One region of the Cytobacillus spongiae genome, then DNA from elsewhere that is predicted to be linked to it. Evidence: predicted binding sites of a transcription regulator. Region 1 holds the regulator's gene; each other region holds the start of a gene.
What was found. Region 1 encodes Rex, which represses fermentation and respiration genes when NADH is low (regulators of the CRP and FNR family bind a similar motif). Its sites were predicted from a motif close to TTGTGAAATATTTCACAA; they were not measured.
Positions count from the first base shown of each region.

Region 1 (3,857 bases):
TTACCTGTGAATTTCGTAATTTGGTGCCTTGAAATCTCATACACCTGGTTGACGACTTTATCAAGGAAATAGCGATCATGGGATACAATTAATATGGCACCTGAATAGCTCTGTAAATACTGCTCCAGCCATGTTAAGGTTTCAATATCAAGATGGTTCGTCGGCTCATCAAGAATTAGAATATCTGGCTTTGATAATAAGAGCTTGGCCAGAGCGAGCCTCGTTTTTTGTCCACCGCTTAAAGTAGATATAGTTGTCGAATAATCAAAGTCATGAAAATGTAATCCGTGGAGGACTGAACGGATATCAGACTCGTATTGATAGCCGCCCCGCTCTTTAAATTCCACCTGAAGCAAATCATACTCTTTTAAGATGCGCTCATACTCAGTAGGCTGATCAAAGATATTTGGGTTCGCCATCTTTTCTTCTAATCTGCGCAAATCTTTTTCCATTTGACGAAGATGGTTGAACACGGTAAGCATTTCATCCCAAATCGATAATTCTGAAGCGAGTCCTGTGTTTTGAGCAAGATAGCCAATTTCGACTCCTTTTGGTTTAATCATGTCTCCAGATTCATAGGAAAGCTGTCCTGCAATGATCTTTAAAAGAGTCGACTTACCTGCACCATTTCGCCCAACGAGCGCTATTCGGTCCCTGGATTGTACTTCTAGCTTTATATTCGATAAAATAAGGTCAGCACCAAAATATTTATTTAATTGGTTTACTTGTAATAAAATCATGTTCTTTCACCTCAATGTTATAGAAATAGTGTAACTTATCTTCTATAATTCGAGCAATAAGAGTAAACTTGTGAAGTAACGTACAAAGTTCATACACAGATGGAATAAAATAGTGTATATTTTGATAGAGAGGTGTTTTTTAAAGATGACAGAATTTACACACTTTAATCAAGAAGGAAGAGCAAAGATGGTGGATGTGAGTGATAAGCCAGAAACAATAAGAACGGCAATTGCTCATTCTAGCATTACAGTTAATAAAGAAATTTATGAGAGAATTACTAATCAACAAATGAAAAAAGGGGATGTGCTTGCCGTCGCCCAGGTAGCTGGAGTCATGGCTTGTAAAAAAACGAGCGAGCTAATTCCAATGTGCCATCCACTCCCATTAACTGGAGTAGACATATCATTTGCATGGACAGTGAAAGAGGAAGACTATATTCTAGAAATAGAAGCAGCCGTCAAAACAAAGGGTAATACAGGTGTTGAAATGGAAGCGCTAACAGCTGCGTCCGTTTGTGCCCTTACTGTCTATGATATGTGTAAGGCAGTTGATAAAGGAATGGTAATAGGTCAAACGTATTTAGTAGAGAAAACAGGCGGGAAAAACGGTGACTTTAAACGAGAAAAGCTATAGTAAAAAAGAATCTTTCTGGTAAAGGGACTTAGCAGGATGACTATTTGTGTGGAGATACACGAAGAAATCTCTTGATGAAGAAGGATGACTGCACCATCTGAGAGCCTACAGAAGGTTAACGAAGATTAACGGTCTCTTAAGGAAAACAACAAATACTAGAGTAGGGGAGCGGGGGAGATTGATATGAATAATGAAACCATCAAAATTCCGCAAGCGACAGCCAAGCGGCTGCCATTATATTATCGTTTTTTAAAAAACTTACATTCTTCAGGAAAACAGCGGGTTTCATCTGCTGAGTTAAGTGAAGCCGTAAAGGTCGATTCTGCAACAATACGTAGAGATTTTTCTTATTTTGGTGCTTTAGGAAAGAAGGGATATGGGTATAATGTGAATTATTTATTATCCTTCTTTCGAAAAACACTCGACCAGGACGAGCTTACAAAGGTTGCGTTAATTGGGGTCGGAAACTTAGGAACGGCATTTTTAAATTATAATTTTTTAAAGAATAATAATACAAAGATCGAAATTGCTTTTGATGTGTCCGAAGATCGCGTCGGGAAAAAAATCGGAAGTGTTCCCATCTATCACATGGATGACCTTGAAGAAAAGATTAAAGAACATGATGTGCAGGTAGCGATCTTAACCGTACCAGCGCCAGTTGCGCAAACGATTACCGATCGAATTGTAGAGGTCAATATTAAGGGGATTTTGAATTTTACACCGGCTCGATTAAATGTGCCTTCAACGATTCGTATTCATCATATTGATTTGGCAGTTGAGCTTCAGTCTCTCGTCTATTTCTTAAAGCATTATCCGAATGAACAAGTGGAATCTTAAATTTATTCTATCCAATAGAAAACAGTTGAACATCAGTATAAAAACGTTATGATAGAGAAAGGGAGGTGAGGCTAAAATGATGAACGTTGGTATGGGAAGCCTCTTACTAATTGTATTTGTAGCATTATTAGTATTCGGTCCAAAAAAGCTACCTGAGCTTGGTAAAGCGGCAGGAAATACACTTCGTGAGTTCAAGAATGCGACGAAGGGTCTAGCGGACGACGATGACGATGATGTGAAAAAAGATAAAGAAGTTAAGTAATGTTAGGATGAAGCGTTATGGATTCTCATAAAGACATGACGATGTTTGAACATATAGGTGAATTAAGAAAACGGCTAGTGATTTCAGTCGTTTTCTTCTTTATTGCTGTCATTTTGAGCTTTTTCGTAGCTGAGCCGTTAATAGTCTTCCTGCAAAATGCAGATGAGGCAAAAGAGCTTACGATGAATGCGTTCCGTTTAACGGATCCGATTAAAGTGTACATGCAATTTGCCTTTATTATTGCCTTTGTTCTTACATCACCTGTTATTTTATATCAATTGTGGTCATTTATTAGTCCAGGTCTCTATGAAAAAGAACGAAAGGTTACATTAAGCTATATTCCCATCTCGGTTCTATTATTTATCGGGGGGATTGCTTTTTCTTACTTTATTCTCTTTCCGTTTGTCATAGACTTTATGACCCGAATTTCCGACCGATTAAATATTAACCAAGTGATTGGAATCAATGAATATTTTCAGTTTTTATTTCAGCTAACACTCCCATTTGGATTTTTATTTCAATTGCCGGTTGTGATTATGTTTCTAACGAGGCTTGGATTAGTTACGCCAATGTTTTTAAGCCAAGTTCGGAAATATGCCTATTTTGTATTAATTGTCATTGCAGCATTTATTACTCCACCAGAATTATTATCTCATTTAATGGTGACTGTCCCGCTACTGCTCCTATATGAAGTAAGCATCATCATTTCCCGTTTTTCTTATAAAAAAGCACAGGAATCGATGGAATCCTATGATTAAAAAAATGAGCCTCCCAAGCGAGAGGCTCATTTTTTGTTTTCCACTTTTTTGAGCTTGAAGTGAAACATGATCATGCGTATGCCTGAACCAAGGTCGAAGGTGGCAAGCATGATAAATAAATAGGTAATAAATCCATATTCGCCGCTTTCCCTTACATTTTGTACAGCAAATAAGGTAAAAATTAATCCAAGACATACGTAAACGATGCCAGAGAACAGTGGTGACCTTCTCATCTAAAATCCTCCAATAAAGCTCTGAATTTTCTCTGCTTCCCGGAGCATCTTCTCGATCTCCTCTTTAAATACCGATTGTGTAATGACAACAAATGTGTTCATTGCGACATGAGCAAAGATCGGTACAAGAATCCGTTTGGTTTTTACATACAGAAAGGCAAAGGTAAAGCCCATGGCTGTATATAGAAGCACATGCTCAGGTTCTAAGTGTGCAAACGCAAAGATAACAGAGCTGATAATTCCAGAGATAACGAAATTAAATTTTTTATATAAGCTGCCAAAAATAATTTTTCTAAACACAATTTCCTCAAGAATGGGGCCGATAATTGAGCTAACAAGCATCACGATTGGAAAAGCTTCAATAATTGATATGATTTGCTCGGTATTTTCAGA
Region 1 is NZ_CP089997.1:303,550-307,406, forward strand. Features, by position in the region: gene LS684_RS01705 (ABC-F family ATP-binding cassette domain-containing protein) at 1-740, opposite strand, end outside; gene moaC (cyclic pyranopterin monophosphate synthase MoaC) at 886-1,374, shown strand; gene LS684_RS01715 (redox-sensing transcriptional repressor Rex) at 1,558-2,211, shown strand; gene LS684_RS01720 (twin-arginine translocase TatA/TatE family subunit) at 2,288-2,473, shown strand; gene tatC (twin-arginine translocase subunit TatC) at 2,491-3,231, shown strand; gene LS684_RS01730 (YdiK family protein) at 3,258-3,464, opposite strand; gene LS684_RS01735 (CPBP family intramembrane glutamic endopeptidase) at 3,465-3,857, opposite strand, start outside.

Region 2 (3,857 bases), 240 kb from region 1:
GCAATGTCCATTTTTTCACCAAATTTCATCATTGGCTCCATTCGAATTGGCACCATTGAAGGTGCATCTACCGTTAGCATGGGGAATAATCTTCAGCATGGCTTTATGAATCATCAAAAAATAAACCAGGGGTTAGGAAATATTAGCGGAGATGGCAATCATATTGAAGGCTTAAAATCTTTATTACAGGATTCTGCCATACTCGATATTCTCGGCAATCACACCTCTCCAGATGAACTCCCCTCCTGGGTACAGCAGCTTGTAAAGGAAAGACTACAAGAATCTAGCAAACCCCTATGAGGAAGAGCTGTTATTAATAGGCATATCGATTAAATCATTATCGTAAACTACGTTTTGATTTGAAACAATCCAATTATATTCCCCTACAGTATTTCCCAAACCTACATTCAATTTTGAGTTGGACCTCCAGTAAAGCTGATAATTTTGGCCAACCGCTACACTTGAATTCTCTGTAACCGTGTTAACATGTATTGATTCAATCGAAACATTCATCTTAAGATCGCTCCTAGTACTGTATATTAGGCTGCGGATTATTAATTTCAGGATTACTTACTGGAGTATCAATGACATCATTATCCGAAATGATATTCACATTATTCGTAATAAAAATCAATCCCACGTTGAGACCAGCGGCTATATTATTTTTCCCTTGCCAAGACCAATCTGCCTGATTATTTTGCCCTGTTGATATCGTTGCATTTTCACTAATATTATTAGCATTAATTTGGTTTAGAACAATTGAAAATGGCATTAGTAATCCTCCCTTTTAATTGTTTATGGTTATTGTATTCGCCTAATAAAAATGAGTGAAAGATAAAACACTCCTTTCGGCTGACTTTAAAATCAACTCCCCAGTGATAGACTAACAATAACTCTAACTCATTTAGGAGGACACTATGCATAAGCATGAATTTTGGTCATTAATAAAGGCATCTCAAAGAGAAGAAGAACAAAATGACTGGCTAACTGACCGATTAGTCACAGAGGATCTCGATACCATTCTAGAGTTTGAAGTGCATCTCCAGAGAATTATGAATGAGAGCTACCAATCAAACCTATGGGCAGCAGCTTATGTAATAATGGGTGGGTGTTCTGATGATACATTCGACTATTTCCGCGGATGGCTCATAGGCCAAGGGGAAGAAGTATATAATCGTGTTTTGCAGAATCCAGAGTATTTAGCTGAATATATCTCAGACGACAGGCTCGATGAAGAAGGTTATCCACAAAACGAAGAACTCTTGTCTGTCGGATTTGACGCGTATTCTTTGATTAAAACAGGCGATTTGGAGTGGGATGATTCATTATATGACGAATTTCTTTCTTCTCTAGATGAAAAGAGATTATCTTCTACTGAAGACATTGATCTTAATTGGGAAGAGGATGATCTGGAAGAGCTGTTTCCATTACTATGGGAACGTTTTGGTGAAGATCCACTTGGATAAATTCTTTATAAGGCTAGCAACTTATATAAGTGGCTAGCTTTTTTCAATTAATCAAACGTTTGATTAAGATATTTGCTCTAGTTATCTTCCTATATTTCTATAAATCTCCTCCTCTCACTAAGAGAATCCACCTCGGGATATGGAGACCATTTTTTACAATTAAAGGTTTCATAATTCGTTCACAATTACTCTCGTTTTCTAACATAGTTTCTGTGGTAATATCATCTTAAAGAAAGATGCTGTGACAAAAATCACACCTTAAGAGCACTTTTTCCAAAATTTATTGGACAAAATTGCACAACTTTGTGAATAAATTCACATTTCTTTGTGATACAATGAACAAAGTCTTTCTATTTGAAAGGAGATGAAAAGGTGAAAAAGTCTAAACTGCTGCTCATTTCATTTATATCAATGCTATCGCTACTTTTATTAAGTGGCTGTGAAAATAATATGGTTGTGTTCAATCCAGAGGGGCCTGTTGCAAGGCAAATTCTTGAACTCATTAACTTCTCCATTTTGTTAATGATACTTGTTACAGTTGTCGTGTTCTCCCTTTTTGCCTATATCGTCTGGAAATACAGAGAAAGAAAAGACAATATGGATTATGAACCACCTGAAGAACACGGAAGTACAGTTCTTGAAATTATCTGGACTGTTATTCCAATATTAATCATTGTAGCGTTAACGATTCCTACGGTGAAAACGATCTACGCCTTAGAAGAAATCCCTGAAGGTTACGAGGACAAAGAACCATTAATCATTCATGTAACATCTGCAGACTGGAAGTGGATTTTCAGCTATCCGGAGCAAGGAATTGAGACTGTAAACTATGTTAATATCCCAGAGGATACTCCAGTTGATTTTCGTCTAACATCTGCCGGAACCATGCAAAGCTTTTGGATTCCATCACTCGGAGGACAAAAATATACGATGGCAAAGGCTGAGACACAGCTTTACTTAGTAGCTGATAATCCTGGGTCATTCGTTGGTAGAAATACAAACTTCAATGGTCAAGGCTATGCGGGAATGGAATTTGAAGTTCTTTCTCAAACGCAAGAAGAATTTGACGAATGGATTGAAGAAGTAAAAGATACAGCTCCAAAAATGACGGAAGCTGAATATGAAAAAATGCTTGAGCCGTCCCACCTTGGACGCCAAACATTCTCTAATACGCATTTAGAATGGGTTGACCATTCAGATCCACATTCGAAGAATTACCTAAACCCAGAAATGTACGACCGAGGACATGGATGGCCTGGGAAAATTTTCGAAGATGAAAATAATTATAAAAATAAAGACGGTCAAAATGAGCACAAGGGCCATGGAGAAATGAACCATGGGGATCATGATGGCCATGAGAATATGAAGCACGAGGAAGAATCAAAGGATTCACATGGGGGTGACCATAGTGGGCATTAAATGGGATGAGTTTTTCGTCACTGGCGACCCGTTAATTTTTGCTTCACAAATTGCCATTGCTCTAACTGCTGTTGGAGCTGTGGCCGCCATTTCTTACTTTAAAAAATGGAACTATCTTTGGACAGATTGGCTTACAACTGTTGACCATAAAAGAATAGGAATTATGTACATTCTCCTCGGAGTTGTGATGTTTTTCCGAGGCGGTGTCGATGGCCTTATGATGAAAGGCCAAACAGCTGTACCTGAGAATAGCTTCTTAAATGCACAGCATTACAATGAAGTATTTACTACTCATGGTGTCATTATGATCCTATTTGTAGCGATGCCATTATTAATCGGGTTAATGAACTTCGCAGTACCTTTACAAATCGGTGCTCGCGATGTTGCCTTCCCGCAGCTAAATGCACTAAGCTTTTGGCTTACATTCAGCGGGGCAATGCTGTTTAACATCTCTTTCGTAATCGGTGGTTCACCTGATGCTGGTTGGACTTCTTATTTCCCACTTGCCGGGAAGGAGTTTAGTCCAGGGATTGGGAACAACTATTATGCTGTCGGCCTCCAAATTGCCGGCGCAGGTACGTTGATGTCAGGGATTAACTTTGTTGTAACGATTTTAAAAATGAGAACAAAAGGGATGACGCTTATGCGTATGCCAATGTTTACTTGGACATCCTTTATTGCATCCGTCATTATTGTCGCGAGTTTCCCAATTTTCACAGTCGCTCTTGCTTTAATGACTTTTGACCGGATTTTCGGAACGCATTTCTTTACGATTTCTGGTGGCGGAGTCGATATGCTTTGGGCAAACCTGTTCTGGCTTTGGGGTCATCCTGAGGTATATATCGTAGTTCTTCCAGCCTTTGGAATGCTTTCAGATATTTTTTCAACGTTTGCTCGTAAGACTCTTTACGGTTACAAATCAATGGTCATTTCCATTGTAGCGATTTCCGTATTAAGTATGCTTGTATGGGT
Region 2 is NZ_CP089997.1:540,990-544,846, reverse strand. Features, by position in the region: gene LS684_RS02885 (hypothetical protein) at 1-1, shown strand, start outside; gene LS684_RS02880 (hypothetical protein) at 4-300, shown strand; gene LS684_RS24270 (spore germination protein) at 295-513, opposite strand; gene LS684_RS02875 (hypothetical protein) at 527-772, opposite strand; gene LS684_RS02870 (DUF4240 domain-containing protein) at 918-1,466, shown strand; gene qoxA (cytochrome aa3 quinol oxidase subunit II) at 1,878-2,885, shown strand; gene qoxB (cytochrome aa3 quinol oxidase subunit I) at 2,875-3,857, shown strand, end outside.
Region 2: a site for Rex is predicted at 1,770-1,787, ahead of qoxA (cytochrome aa3 quinol oxidase subunit II). Genes of this name have one in related genera too.

Region 3 (3,857 bases), 840 kb from region 1:
TATTTTTATTGAAGGGCATAAAATGGCTTCTTATTCAAAGGCTGTATTGCTCCGAAGTATTGATGATTATGCTAGTCTGTCACAATTATCTGAGATAAGAGCATATATCACATTAGACCGCAACCTTTTAGGGGTTCTAAAAGAAAAAGCGAATGTTCCAATTTTTTATCGTGGCGATCCTGACTTTCTTAATTGGGTTAGAGATTATATGACTAATTAGGTGTTTGTTCAAAAAAGATTTAAAAAATGTTAATAAAATTGTCAAATTCGTAACTTTTGTCACTGCTATTCCTTGAGGGTGCTGGTAGGATGGCATTAAGGGGAAATGATGTTTGTTTAAATATAGGTGGTGTCAATTGAATGGAAATGCTCCATATCATATTATGGATGATTTATCCTTACACAGTTATTGCCATTTTGGGGATGGGACTTGTATGGCAATATGACTTAACAAGATGGCAGGACGATCAATTACCAGATTCTATAGGAAGTCGGATGCTTAAGAAGACTGCTGGAGGATTATTAATTCTCAGCTTTTTATCAGGAATAGCTGTAATTTTCTTTTATAGCATGGCGAATGAACCTGTGGATCTATTTTATTGGGTAGTTAGCTTGATACAGTTAAAACCTAATATGGAAGTGATTGAGAGCATTTCTATTCTATCACGTATTCACTTAATTCTATTGTTGACCTTTATCCTAGTTGTGTCATTAACAAAGTATGTTTACTATATATTTAAACCACACCGATATATAAAGAAGCGACTAGCTCAGCGAAATTTCCAGTAAACCGCCTTTGGCGGTTTTTTTGTTGCTTAAGAAAGTAGAAAATTGACACTTGTTGATAAGTAGGTCGGCATCCCGCTCCATCACTTAACACTTAAGGGGTCGTAAGTCAATTTAAAATGGATGGCAAAGACCTTCTATTCTAAACTGTTTTATGCTTGCCTTAGCCTCGCAAAGGCGCACTAAGCTATTGTTCCATTGTTTTTTACGTGGAAGGTGGTAATTCGCTCATAATATCTAATTTTTATCCCGGTTGAAAAGTGTTCGCTCAAGATATATAAGGTATCATTCAACCTAGGTATTTCATGTATGAGATTGACCTGAATCAATTTTACCTTCTCTTATATTTCATATGTTAACTTGTGATATGCTTCACTTACTTCTGAAGGCATTTTCTATATAGTGAAACTAGGATGATGAGGGAGTGATAACATTGAAATTATTTTTACCAAAGCAGCATGGGGCATGGGCAATGCTGATCATACCATTTTGGTTAGGGGCGGTTGCAAGTACGATCATATGGCAGCATATTCCGTTCTTTTTGGGATGGTTATTATTGTATTTAGCGACATACCCGATGCTGCTTTTATTTAAAAAGAAAAAAATCCCTTTTTATACAAAATGGACATTGATCTATTTGTTGCCGGCTCTCATACTATTACTTATCCCTTTATGGACAAGGCCAGGAATAGCATATTTTGGGTTTGCAATGGTTCCATTTTTTCTTTTAAATTCCTATTTTTCGAGTCGAAATAGAGATCGGGCATTATTGAATGATATGAGTGCCGTTGTCGTATTTAGCATCGCTGGTTTAGCTAGTAGCTTTTTGGGTGGTGGAGAGGTTTCAAAACAAGCATGGATGGTATTTATCACATCTATCATTTTCTTTATGGGAAGTACCTTCTATGTAAAAACGATGATTCGCGAAAAGAAAAGCACTACTTACAAATGGGTTTCTTGGGGATACCATCTAGCCGCTGTTTGTAGTTTTCTGTTCGCAGGTGAATGGCTCATCGCATTTGCATTCCTTCCTAGTTTAGGTCGGGCGATTTACTTTTATGGAAAAAATTATTCTGTAAAGAAAGTTGGCATATTAGAAATCGTAAATGCCGTATTATTTTTTATCATAATATTTTTTTGGATTGTACAGAAGTAAGGAAATAGATCAAATGAATGTTATGAACACAAAAAAAGTCGATTTCTTTGCAATCGACTTTTTTCTGTATAACGAACGTTCGTCTTTATTCAATATTACAAATTTCAATTGGACAATTCTCACAATCTATCTCTTGTTTTAAATGTTCTAGATCATGAATCGTAATAATCCCTTTATCAATTGATACGATGTCGTTCTTTCGTAGTTCGCTTAGTAAGCGATTGACCACTTCGCGTGAAGTGCCACAAAAATTAGCCAATTCTTGGTTTGTTAGAGGTAAATGGATGACCATTCCTTCCTCAGTTTCTTTGCCGAAGCTATTAGATAATCGTATTAATGTAGAATATAGCGCACCTTTTTTTCCATGGAGTACTAGATCACGAAATTTCGTTTGGGTTTTTCGATGCTGAAGGCTTAGCCATCGCATGAATTCCAAAGCCAATGTACTATTTTGTTCAAGCTTTTCCTCGAGCTCATTCTTTAGTATGACGGATACTTCTCCATTTTCAACCACTTTTGCATTCAACATAAACTTCGGGGTGGGGCAAAAAAGAGAAAGCTCTCCAATCAAATCTCCTGCCTTACACATACGAAGAGTAAGTTCACGGCCATCTGGAATGATTTTGCTTATATAAATGATACCACTATTAACAAGATAAAGCTCATTAGCACTCATTCCTTCTTGAAAAAGAAATGTTCCTTTTTCTACTTTTCGAGTGTGGTGAACGGTTTGAATTAACTCTTTTAACTCCGATGAAATTTCTGTAAATGACTGCATTTTCTAACCACCTTTTTGAGGCGAAATAATCGCTACTACTGATTTAAAATGAAAATCGGTATACAGTCAACCTCAGACTTATTTACTATCATTATATTGTAAACGAAATAAAAGATAAACAAAAACAAGGAAAAATATGTTGATTTAATATAAAAGTATTCTTATAATAGGAGGAACTAAAAGTTATAAATATAAAATTACTTGTTTATTTATGCATAATAAAGCGAAGGGAAGTTGATAAATGAAGGTATCTATAATTGGTGCATCAGGCTATAGTGGGGTTGAACTCATAAGACTAATAAACCAGCACAATGAATTTTCATTGCAATCAATACATACTTCTCGAGAAGAAACCCTAATCAGTCAGGTGTATCCTCATTTATTTCAGATCATTCATTCAAATTTGGAGAGAATCGAACCAAACCTCATCTCAGAACAAGCAGATCTAATATTTTTAGCTACTCCCTCAGGAGTATCGAAACATTTAGCCCAAGAGTTTTCGACTTATCACGTTCCAATTATTGATTTATCTGGAGATTTACGATTAAAAAACGATAAGGAATATGAACAATGGTATAAAAAACCTCCTGCAAAAAAAGAACTAATAGCTGAAGCTGTTTATGGTTTACCAGAATGGAATAAACAACAGATTCAATCAGCTAAATGGATTGCGAATCCAGGCTGTTATCCTACGGCTAGCCTTCTTGGATTAGCCCCAGTAGTAAAACACGGATTAATTGATCCTGGAAGTATTATTATTGATGCAAAATCTGGAGTATCAGGTGCTGGAAGAAAAGCAGCAATTGAAACTAGCTATTCGGAAATGAATGAAAATTTTAGAATATATAAAGTGAATGAACATCAGCATATTCCGGAAATTGAACAACAACTTCAAGAATGGAACCAATCCATATCAACTATCACCTTTAACACCCATTTATTGCCCATCACTCGAGGAATCATGACAACGATCTACGTACAGCTCAAGGAAGAATACCCTACCGAGCAGATTATAGAATTATATCAACAAATGTATAAGCAGCAACCATTTATCCGGATTAAGCCGATGGGTGTTTTTCCTAGCATTAAGGAAGTACGTGCTTCGAATTTTTGTGATATCGGACTTAGTGTAGATAG
Region 3 is NZ_CP089997.1:1,145,072-1,148,928, forward strand. Features, by position in the region: gene mobB (molybdopterin-guanine dinucleotide biosynthesis protein B) at 1-220, shown strand, start outside; gene LS684_RS05980 (respiratory nitrate reductase subunit gamma) at 361-789, shown strand; gene LS684_RS05985 (YwiC-like family protein) at 1,220-1,942, shown strand; gene LS684_RS05990 (Crp/Fnr family transcriptional regulator) at 2,028-2,720, opposite strand; gene argC (N-acetyl-gamma-glutamyl-phosphate reductase) at 2,962-3,857, shown strand, end outside.
Region 3: a site for Rex is predicted at 1,147-1,164, ahead of LS684_RS05985 (YwiC-like family protein). Genes of this name have one in related genera too.

Region 4 (3,857 bases), 410 kb from region 1:
GAGCATCATATCAAGTGGTGTTTTTCCACTGATTCTTTTCCCAATAAATGTAGCGATTGTAGCAGTTAGCAAGGCACCAATTGGTTCACCTGCTTTAATTAACACGCCTGCTTCAGTAATCGATAATGCGCCTGCACCAACAGCTGCTGCAATCATAGCTGAGAAAATAACGAGTGCATTTGCTCCCAGCATTAGGGCAATTCCTGCACCGACTGCTGGGGCCATTAAGCTGATTGAAATCGTCCCAATTTGTACAAGTTCTTCTATTCCAAAGCTTGTTCCAATATTTTTAATTAAAAGTCCAATTCCTAGTGTAACGAATATCCCTTGAGCAATCCCTGTGGATGCTTTAAAAATACGAGGCATAACATACTCTTTCATATAGAGCGCCTTCTTTCTTTTAATAAGAATGTTGTTTGATCGTATGGTATGGGAGGTTGGCTAAAGTCCTGATTTGCCCTTTTAAACCAATTCTAAAGCTTTTTTCTCATAGCCGATGCTTGCCATATAGTCTCTTAATACGTTAGTAGAATGTGCAAATTTTTCCTGTTCCGCTTCCGTTAAGTGTAGTTCTACTACTTCCTTTAATCCTTGGCGTGTAATAATAGCTGGTACACCAGTACAAAGGTCTGTTTCCCCATACTCTCCATCTAACACACAGGATAGAGCGATGATTTTGTGGTCATCATTTAAGATAGATTTAGTGATGAAGGCAATCGCATTACCTATTCCATAATAAGTTGTTCCTTTACGCTTTAGAATTTCAAAGCCTACCTTCTTCACATCTTCAACCATTTGATCTAAGTCGATATGACCTAGCTTGTCTTTTTGCTCTTCGATAATTTGCAGAAGTGGCTTCCCACCAACAGTTACATGTGACCAAGCGGCAAATTGTGAATCCCCATGCTCACCCATTGTATAGCCGTAGATACTTCTAGGATCTACATCAAGAATCTCAGATAAGTAAGTTTTCAATCTACTAGAATCAAGAGATGTACCTGTTCCGATAACTTGGTTTCTTGGAAGGCCAGAGAGCTTCCATACATGATATGTCATAATATCAACTGGATTTGAAGCAATTAAGAAAATTCCATTAAACCCACTTGCCATAATTTGTGGAATGATGTCCGCCATAATTTTAGCGCCAATTCCAATTGTGTCTAATCTTGTTTGCCCTGGTTTTGGTGGCGGGCCAGCTGTAATAACGACAATATCTACATCTCCAAGCTCCTGATAAGTAGCTGTATGAACTTTTGTGCGAGAGTTTGTAAAGTCGATGCAATGGGAAAGATCAAGGCACTCTCCAACAGCTCGTTCTGTATTAATATCAATCATTAATAATTCATCACAAATGCCTTGGTTTAATATGGAGTAGGCAGCACTAGAACCAACTAATCCTGTTCCTATAATCGCAACTTTTCTAATGTTTTGTTGCATCTTCGTCATCTCCTTAAGATGTAAAAAATAATTGTGAAACATTTCACATTTTATTATAAAAAAATAATTTATTAGAGCTAATATTCTCTTTGTGAACTATTTCACAACTTAATTATAGTTCGAATAATTATCTTGTACAATAGTAGAAAGCGATTACATTATGTATAATAATTGACGAAAAAATGGATGAAAAGTGGCTGTAATTTTATTTATTAAAATTTTCTTAAAATATTAAAATAGGGAGGGAAATACGGAGGTGGGCAATCATTTTAAAAACATGTAAAATAGAGGGAGATCGAAGAAAGGGATGAGTTAATTGCAAGAATTGAACCCTATTTTAAAGAAATTGCAATATAAAGAAGCAGGGCAAGCTGTTCTAATAATGAATGCCCCAAGTGCATATCATGAGGTGATGTCTTCATTTAAAGGGGAAGTTCATCAAGAACCTTCATTAGAAGGCTATTCATTTGTACAAGTATTTGGCGTATCAAATGAAGAGCTCCAAACAAAAGCTCAAAAAGCAGAACCCTTTATGAATGAAGATGGCCTTCTGTGGATTTGTTATCCCAAAAAATCCTCTAAAACCTATAAAGGGTCTGACTGTAGCCGTGAAAGTGTGGCAGAAGTGCTTGCTAGCAGAGGATATGAACCTGTAAGACAGGTAGCCATCGATGAAGATTGGTCAGCTCTACGTTTTAGGAAGGTCGAGCATATTAAAACAATGACTCGTAAATCGGCCGTAACAGAAAAAGGGAAGAAGCGAATTGAACAATAAAGAAGGAAGAGACGATGTGCTCTTCCTTCTTTATTAAATAATATTTGAGTGGCAACTCCTTATTCAATCCATTTAATAATATCTTCAGCAGGACGGCGAGTCTTCTCTTTCGGTTCTTTCGCTCGATACCCAAACGCAACCATTACAGAAATATGAAAGCTTCCATCTTCAAGCAATCCCTCTTCAGCTAGCAGTTGATTCATTTTTTCGTAGGAGAACCCTTCAATCGGGCAAGAATCAATCCCGATTATGGCTGCAGAGGTCATCATATTAGCTAATGCAATATACGTTTGCTTGGACGCCCAGTCATGTAGTCTGCGGTCATTTTCGAGTAATTGAAAATCCACCTTTTGGAATTCTTCAATTCTCTGAAGATAATTGGCTTTAAAATCGGCTGGGAGCTTTTTGAAATTCGTGAAATGATCTTCTAAGTAAGCTGAGTCATACGTTGTATCTTTTTTCGATCGAGCTAAGATAATAACAAAATGACTGGCATCAGGGAGCTTCCCGTATGCACCCCATGCAGTGTGTTTTATTTTCTCACGAAGAGCTGAATTCTGAATGACTAGAAATCTCCAAGGCTCAAAGCCAAAGGAGCTTGGGGATAGCCGGCCGGTTTCTAGAATAAATTCCATATCCTCATGGGCAACCTTCTTCTTTGGATCAAATTCCTTTGTCGCATGTCGATTGAGAAATGCTTCTAACACCTCTTGCTTACGTTGCTTATGATCTTCCACCTTTTTCACTCCTTAATCGTAGATAGTATAAACATAACACATCAAGGGAGGAAAAATCAGCCAAAACACTAATGGTATATTTTAAATATTCAAAAAAATAAATGGTAAAATAAAAGAATATCATAATAGGAGAATACGATGAGAGAACAGTTATTAAGACGATTTGCCTATCTGTATTCAGGGGAGTGTTTCTCTCTCTTTAGTTTTGCTATATTAAGCTATCTAGTACATATTGCTTTTTCAGAACTACAATTATATTCATTGCTCTCTTTTTGGTCCTCGTTTTTTCTGTTGGAATTTATTTTAGTACAGGGGACATTGTATTGGTATTCGAAGTGGAAACGACTGAAGAAAGGAAAAGATGCACGTGCACCGATGCATGTTCTAAAACGATTGAAAGCGGTAGAGAAACTTAATATTGCTTTAATTCTCTTTTCTCCAATCGGTATGATGATAGATATCCTTTATAAGTACCCGGATCTACCGGTAAATGGGCTAGTTCTTACAGCTGGCATTTATTTATTTGGGATACTAGAATATATTAATTATTTTCATATCCAGCTTTCATATGATCAACGAACAGATCTCAAGTACTTATTTAAATGGAAAAGATTTAAAAAAGCATGCTTAAAGAAGGAATTTGAGAATATGGGGTCAAGGGGGAAAGGAGCTTGAAGAGCAAGTGGATCAAAATCCTTATTGGAATTGTCGCACTTATTATGGTCGTTCTAGTGGCTGGTGGGAACTACTTTTACAATGTAGCCATTTGTCGAAGCCATGAGGCTGTGGAGCTGCATGGCGGGAATGATGCCGTTACAACAAGCGTCATGATCGAGGAAGAAAGGCAAAAGAAACTAGAAGAAGTGCTAAAGTGGACTGAGAATCAGCTATTTGAAAAAGTAGATATT
Region 4 is NZ_CP089997.1:711,662-715,518, forward strand. Features, by position in the region: gene LS684_RS03710 (PTS sugar transporter subunit IIC) at 1-381, opposite strand, end outside; gene LS684_RS03715 (L-lactate dehydrogenase) at 463-1,437, opposite strand; gene LS684_RS03720 (DUF3052 domain-containing protein) at 1,754-2,212, shown strand; gene LS684_RS03725 (NAD(P)H-dependent oxidoreductase) at 2,272-2,949, opposite strand; gene LS684_RS03730 (general stress protein) at 3,088-3,624, shown strand; gene LS684_RS03735 (hypothetical protein) at 3,621-3,857, shown strand, end outside.
Region 4: a site for Rex is predicted at 1,469-1,486, ahead of LS684_RS03715 (L-lactate dehydrogenase). Genes of this name have one in related genera too.